Regions from separate parts of the Paenibacillus sp. 01L418 genome, predicted to be linked through region 1. Evidence: predicted binding sites of a transcription regulator. Region 1 holds the regulator's gene; each other region holds the start of a gene.
The links. The regulator LexA, encoded in region 1, represses DNA repair genes until DNA is damaged. The targets are predictions, from matches to a motif close to CGAACATATGTTCG.
Positions count from the first base shown of each region.

Region 2: the regulator LexA is predicted to act here: its motif matches at 1,116-1,129, upstream of AC1DSE_RS26250 (YhjD family protein).
Region 3: the regulator LexA is predicted to act here: its motif matches at 1,164-1,177, upstream of AC1DSE_RS11310 (YhjD family protein).

Region 1 covers NZ_JBFTSN010000151.1:13-2,284, forward strand. Annotated here, with positions in the region: gene AC1DSE_RS18310 (hypothetical protein) at 158-334, shown strand; gene lexA (transcriptional repressor LexA) at 647-1,267, opposite strand; gene yneA (cell division suppressor protein YneA) at 1,426-1,800, shown strand; gene AC1DSE_RS18325 (ABC transporter ATP-binding protein) at 1,961-2,272, shown strand, end outside.
Region 2 covers NZ_JBFTSN010000321.1:4,658-6,929, forward strand. Annotated here, with positions in the region: gene AC1DSE_RS26240 (GNAT family N-acetyltransferase) at 1-548, shown strand, start outside; gene AC1DSE_RS26245 (hypothetical protein) at 665-901, shown strand; gene AC1DSE_RS26250 (YhjD family protein) at 1,147-1,548, shown strand; gene AC1DSE_RS26255 (cupredoxin domain-containing protein) at 1,684-2,073, shown strand; gene AC1DSE_RS26260 (hypothetical protein) at 2,143-2,272, opposite strand, start outside.
Region 3 covers NZ_JBFTSN010000063.1:19,413-21,684, forward strand. Annotated here, with positions in the region: gene AC1DSE_RS11305 (TerD family protein) at 1-324, opposite strand, end outside; gene AC1DSE_RS11310 (YhjD family protein) at 734-1,135, opposite strand; tRNA gene AC1DSE_RS11315 (tRNA-Arg) at 1,308-1,384, opposite strand; gene AC1DSE_RS11320 (HD domain-containing phosphohydrolase) at 1,565-2,272, shown strand, end outside.

The sequences.
Region 1 (2,272 bases):
TTTTTCAATGCACCTCCTTACGAGTTGAATACACAGTATGTTATGCGTGATAAATTCATAGTGATTGGGTGTTTGTCATTTGCTGATTAATTGATGCAGGCATTGCGTTTTTAAGTTAAAGAAGCAGGTTTGTATAAATAATTAGCCTCAGCTTTATATGTACGACTTTACAGAGTATACGGATGCTGCTGTAAATTCATTAGAATTATATACACAATTGTCCGATTGGGAAAATTATTGGCAGGAGACCGATGCTTATTTTCCTTATATCATTACTGTGAACGACGAGATCGCTGGTTTTGCATTAACCAAAAAAGTAACTGAATATGACTGACACTATAATTTACTTGCACATTTTTTTATTATGCGAAAATATAGAAGATCTGGTGTTGGTAAACAAGCAGCTAAGCTAGTTGTACAAAAGCATAAAGGAGAGCGGGAGCTGTATCAGCTTGAACGTAATGTTCCCGCACAACAATTTTGGACCCATGTCATTGGAGAGCTCACAAATCAGAATTTTGTTGAAAGACTTGAGAATGGCAGACGTTACCAAACCTTTAAGCAAGAAAGTTAATGTAATAGCCAAAGAAAAGGCTGAATCAACGTCGTTGATTCAGCCTTTTCTTTATGTACATATTAATTGGTATTAATGAATATCACGGAAAAGTCCAATGACTTTACCTAGAATCGTTACATTTTGAAGTAATATAGGCTGCATTGTGGAATTTTCCGGCTGCAAACGAATATGATTTTTCTCTTTGTAAAATGTTTTGACTGTTGCTTCGTCGTCCTCAGTCATTGCAACTACGATCTCACCATTGTTTGCCGTTTGCTGTTGACGAACGATAACATAATCTCCGTCATGAATACCTGCTTCAATCATACTCTCGCCCATGACATTCAATATAAAAACACTGCTGTCACCAACAAAATGGGAAGGAAGCGGGAAATATTCTTCAATATTTTCTGTAGCAGTAATCGGCACACCAGCGGTAACTTTACCAACAATAGGTACTCTAGCTACGGAAAGCGGGATAATGCCATCAGAGCCTTCTTGATCCAAAATTTCAATAGCACGCGGTTTAGTAGGATCTCGGCGTATTAAACCTTTTTTCTCTAGACGGTCCAAATGACCGTGAACGGTTGAACTGGACAACAATCCAACAGCTTCGCCGATTTCTCGAACGGAGGGTGGATAGCCTTTCTCCCGAACTTCATTCTTAATAAATTCAAGAATTGAATGTTGTCGGTTAGAAATCTTCGACACTGCAATCACTCCATTAGTAGGTTTGCAAAAAATTATAACATAGAACTCGAGTTCGTACAAACATAAGTTCTTAAGTACAGAGGTTCGTATTTTTTCGTTGACACCAAACGTTTGTTCGTGTAATCTAAAAACAGAACAAACGTTTGGGGTGTTGATAAATGATAACTAGTCCAAGTTTTTATAGAACCATTCATAAACAAGATACGAACAAAGCAACAAAGGTCAACCGCTTGATTAGGCATTTCATAAAGCGTCATACTGTTAAGCTCGTCGTTTGCACTGCTGTGTTTTTCTTATTGTTTACGAGCTTCCTACTTATGGGGACATACGCTTCGAGTAATACTCCCGAAGCCGCTTCCGCGGAAGAACAAATTATTAGGGTGCAATCAGGTGATACACTCTGGAATATTGCAAAACAAGTTTCAGATGGCAGCCATGATATCAGATATATCGTATATTTGATTAAAGATCGGAATGATCTGCAATCAACAGTTATAAAGCCAGGACAGAAGTTAATTATTCCTAGCATTTAGCTTGATTTTCCATTACAATTCAATAGTTCATACAAAAAATTACTTTCTATTTAAAGTAGATGCAGGCCAATATACTTMTTTAGAAAGTTTTTTTATGTTTACTGCAGGGTTAACCCTTGGTTTTGYCGTCTATTAAAGGGGACTGAAAGGAGATGCTATTTTGTTACGAGTTGAAGAGTTATCCCACTCATTTATGAATGGGCATGAAACGACCGCTGTACTGCAGAAAATAAGCTTTCACGTACATAAGGGAGAAATGATTGCGTTGTTAGGGAGCTCCGGTTCCGGTAAATCTACTTTACTGAACTTAATGGCTGGCTTAATGAAGCCTACAGAAGGCCAAATCTTTATTGCGGACCATAATATTGTAACGATGAATGAAAACCGCTTGGCAGAGTTTAGACGGAAGCATATCGGATTTATTTTTCAAGCGTATGAGTTGATAGCCAACTTGACGGTTAGGGAAAATGTG
Region 2 (2,272 bases), on a different contig from region 1:
TTCCGCGAATAGAGACGGATCGTTTTATTTTGCGAAAAACAGAGCAGCGGGATGTGCATGAATTGTTTGAGCTCTATTCCAATGATGATGTTGTCAAATATACACCGCTGCTGCCTTTCTCGGCAGAAGACGAGGCATGGCAGGAAATGAATTGGCATTTGGAGATTTATGCTCTACAAATAGGCATCAGATGGATAATTGAAGAGAAGAGCTCGGGTAAAGTAATCGGCACCTGTGGGTTTTTACATTACTTGAAGGAGCATGCGCGTACGGATTTAGGTTATGATCTATCTCCAAACTACTGGCGGAAAGGGATTATGAGTGAGGTAGCGGCGCCCATTATCGCTTTTGGCTTCAACAGCATGAAGCTCCATTGCATCGAGGCAAAGGTAGATCCGTCAAACACTGCATCGATCAACTTGCTCTGTAAGCTCGGTTTCAAACAGGATAGTCAGCCAAGGGAATTTGAGTTTGAGGATGGGAATTTTATTGAGCTGCTTGTATTTACGATGCTGCGCAAGGAGTTTGAATTATTGCACGCACGTTAGCGTCTTTCGCAAAGGACGTTTTCATCGTATAATAGGAGGAAGCGAGCCGCAGGAAGCTAAATGTATACTTGCTCGGCGGTGCTGCTTTATAATACTTTTTTTGGGAGGCATTACTAATGTCTATTAGCAAGGCGAGAAAAGCAAGGCAGAAGCTGGCGCAGCAAGGGCGCATGACGCCGGATGCACTGCGGGGCAGCTGGCTGGGCGTCAATCCAACGATCAAACGTACACCTACTTTGCAGGAGAAGCAGGCGAAGCTGAATAAGAAACACCGAAGGAATCACGCGAATTACAGCGATGGTTCCTTTTGTATTTATAGGGGTTGTTTGGTTTGGGAGAAGCAGGTTAGTTGACTTTGAATTTCGTGATTTTACTATGGTAATATGAAGACGTACATAATGAAAGCATGTTGCATTACATTGGGTTTGGTAAAAATTGATTTATGCCTATGTCATGCAACGGATACGAATCAATGACTCACAAACAGTCGTGCCAAGCAGGATTAAAAGTTAACTTTTGGGTATTAGTAAATTAACTTGCATCAAATCCTCGCTCCTCGCTATAATAAGAACAAACGTTCTTATTTGGAGGGGTGGCAATGGCCGCTAAAGAGGAAGAAGCCCGCGGAAAAGTCAGAATGGCAGCTAATCCACCGATACAGACCGAGGAAGAGCTTGTGCTGGTGAAGCAGTACGTTTTGCTTGGCATTGTTATGCGTATTTTGGATCATGATATACGTGTGATCGGCACTTCAGCCATTAAACTGCCGCGGTTTTATGAATCGATGATGCGCGGCATGCAGGATCGGGTGCTGCTTGACCTCGCTGGAATTAGAAGGAAATTCCGCGAAACAGGAATAAAGGTGTATGAGGAGAAGCGCGAAGCCGATGGTTTGCATGCCGAATATGTGTGCAGAGGGTACCATCATCGTTTTTTTATGCTCTGGGGCTTTGTAAAAGCGGAGTCTGAACGGGTGTTAAAACAGTATTTGTCCAGCTAATTTTGTAATTGTTCATGGTTTTGTCAAAATAACAAAAAAACTTTTCAGCTTTCCGTAGTTTAAGGTTGAGAACTTCGGACGATCTTATGTAATATAAGAGGTAGACATTATGATCGCAAAGGGGAGCACATAGCAATGCATAAGTGGATTATGTTTACTGTATTCGCAGCGGCGTCTTTGCTGGGCTTATATTTGCTCACATTCGCACTGCCAGCTAAGCCGGTTGATGAGTCTGCCTCGTTGCCAGAGGGCATGACTTTATTGAAGGTTGTAGCGTCCAACGATTTTGTATTTGATCAAAAAGAGTACAAAGTTAAAGTTGGAGACAAAGTTAGACTAAAACTTTCCAACAAAAGCGGTATCCACGGGATGCATATTGACGAGCTTCAAGTAGCTTTGGATAACGATCACCCGGAAACAGATTTGGAATTTAAAGAGCCAGGTACTTACAGAATCTATTGTTCCATTCCATGCGGTCAAGGACATACAACGATGGAATCGACTTTAGTGGTTGAAGCAGCCTAGTGCGTAATTGATTCATGTGCTGTAGAAATGAGAAAGGAGCCGAAAGGCTCCTTTTTGCCTAAAATAAAGCTATCGTGCTGAACGAGGATGATGCTCTTTATCACGACTGCGTACGATTAGAACGTCGGCGAGAAAGCCAAGCAGCGCCCATGTAGCAACAGTAAGCACATACATGAGCAAGACGTTAACCTCGTGCACG
Region 3 (2,272 bases), on a different contig from region 1:
AATTGTAACGGTAAATACGATTTTTTGGATATCCAAAGCTACTCTGGATAATTGAATTTCAACCGTCTCATCGTCACCGCTGCCTTGTCCGTCACGGTTATCACCCTTATAGCGTGTTGATCCATCGGGGCTCACGAGATTGTTGTAGAAAACGATATGACTAGTGGAAGAAACCGTGTTTGTCTGATTCAGCATAAACACCTCTGCATCTAGGTCATAGCTCTGGCCTTGCAGGTTATTTGTGTCCCATCCAAGTCCGATTTTCAATAAATCAAGCCCTGCATTATTTTTGGTCAAATCCAGCTTCTGTCCTTTGGTAAGGATAAGCCCACCATTAGGACTGGCCTGAGGAGCGGGAGCTGCGCCAAAAGCGTTATTTATTGATCCGCCCTGAATACCCCCTTGTTGGATACCGCCTTGCTGAATACCGCCCTGTTGAATGCCGCCTTGGCCTCCAAGAATGTTGGATGGTCTTCCTGGCGGATTTAAATTAATTCCCATATGAACTGCCTCCTCAATGCATAATAAAAAGCTGTTTTTTCGACAATAATTTTGGTTAAAACTGTATGTTTTGTAGAACGATATGAAACTATTTGTAGTATAGCAGATTGGAATGGAAGATTATAGCGTTGTATGACGAAATTACGAGTAGAGAAAAGAGCCTCACTTCAATAGTGAGACTTCTTAAGAAGCTTTAAGAGGATCGTCTGTTTTTTTGATCATCGAGGGATGCTTATTTAGTGAAAATCTCAGCACTATAGGTTGAAATACACTTATTTATCTCATTACGTATGTAGGCATGCGAATAAGCAATCTGGTCTTCAAAACCGCGGCAATTATAGCAATAGCTGATCTGTTCAGCAGTGTTTTTATACATGCACAGAGTAATGCTTTTCTGAAGGAGCTGCTGTGTATTTGTTGTTAGATCTGTTTTCATTTTTGCAATCATAATGTCTGCTGCCCTAGTAAAAATAGAACGTAAAGTTCGCGCTTTTCTCTCAAGCTCGCGTCTATTTCGTTCAACAATAACGAGAGCTAGTGGAAGGATAATAGCTTTGTGAAGAAGCTGTATCTCATCGTGAGCAGGTGGATGGTACAGGTATGAATTGTTTACTTTGGACAACGGCATGGCCATTTGTAAATCACCTCATGCACATTATATGCGAACAAACGTTCCGTAGTCAATGTATCCTGATCAGGTGTCTTATAAAAATTATTCGACACTTGCCTGTTGGTGCGGTTTGGATGAAAACAAAAAAAGCTTATTGCCGGCATTAGCAATAAGCTTTATATATTCGTGAAAGAAATGGCGCGCCCGAGAGGGCTCGAACCTCCCACCTAACGTTTAGGAAACGTTTGCTCTATCCGGATGAGCTACGGACGCGCAGCAACATTGATTATAGCATGGGTGCTTTAGGTGAAGCAAGATTAACCATTTTAGTGTAAGACTATTGTATTTTTTTGTCGAATAACTGCGCTTTTATATGGAATCAAGAGGATAAAAAGCTTGTAAAGGCGAATAGAGGTAAGGATAACGAGTTTGATCGGCTGGAGGATTGTTCGAATGCTTGAATTCCAAAATGAACCGCAATCGTTTCGATTGGATTTGTCGCCTGAACAAATGCTTAAGGTGATTTTTGAATATACAGCTAAAATAGCGAATGAAAAGAAGCTGGATGCTGTCCTTATCTTAATGGCCAATATGGGCAGAGAGATGGTCGTTGCAGATCGGTGCACCGTCTGGTTGATTGATGCTGCTCGCAGTGAGCTTTTTACAGCGGTAGCTCACGGGGCTTGCGAGATACGGATTCCTTACGGCAGCGGGCTGGTAGGAAGTGCTATAAGCACGGGACAATCTATATTTATAGATGACGCCTATGAAGATCCAAGGCACAATCCGGATAACGACTTAAAGACCGGTTATCGGACGAAATCGATTATGACGATCCCTTTTCACAATAATCAAGGAGAAGTAATCGGTGCCTATCAAGCCATAAACAAATTAACAGAGAAGCAGATACTCTCGGTGAAAGATATGGAATACTTATCGCTTGCTGCATCTTACTCAGGCAAGTCGCTTGAGTCCATCATGCTGTATGAGGAAATAATTGAGACGCAAAAAGAGATTATTTTGGCAATGGGAAAAATCGGTGAAGGTCGCTCGCAAGAAACGGGCAATCATGTAAAACGGGTTGCACAATATTCATATGTTTTGGCAAAAGGACTAGGCATGAGTGATCCTGAAGCAGACATGCTGCGCAGCGCATCTCCA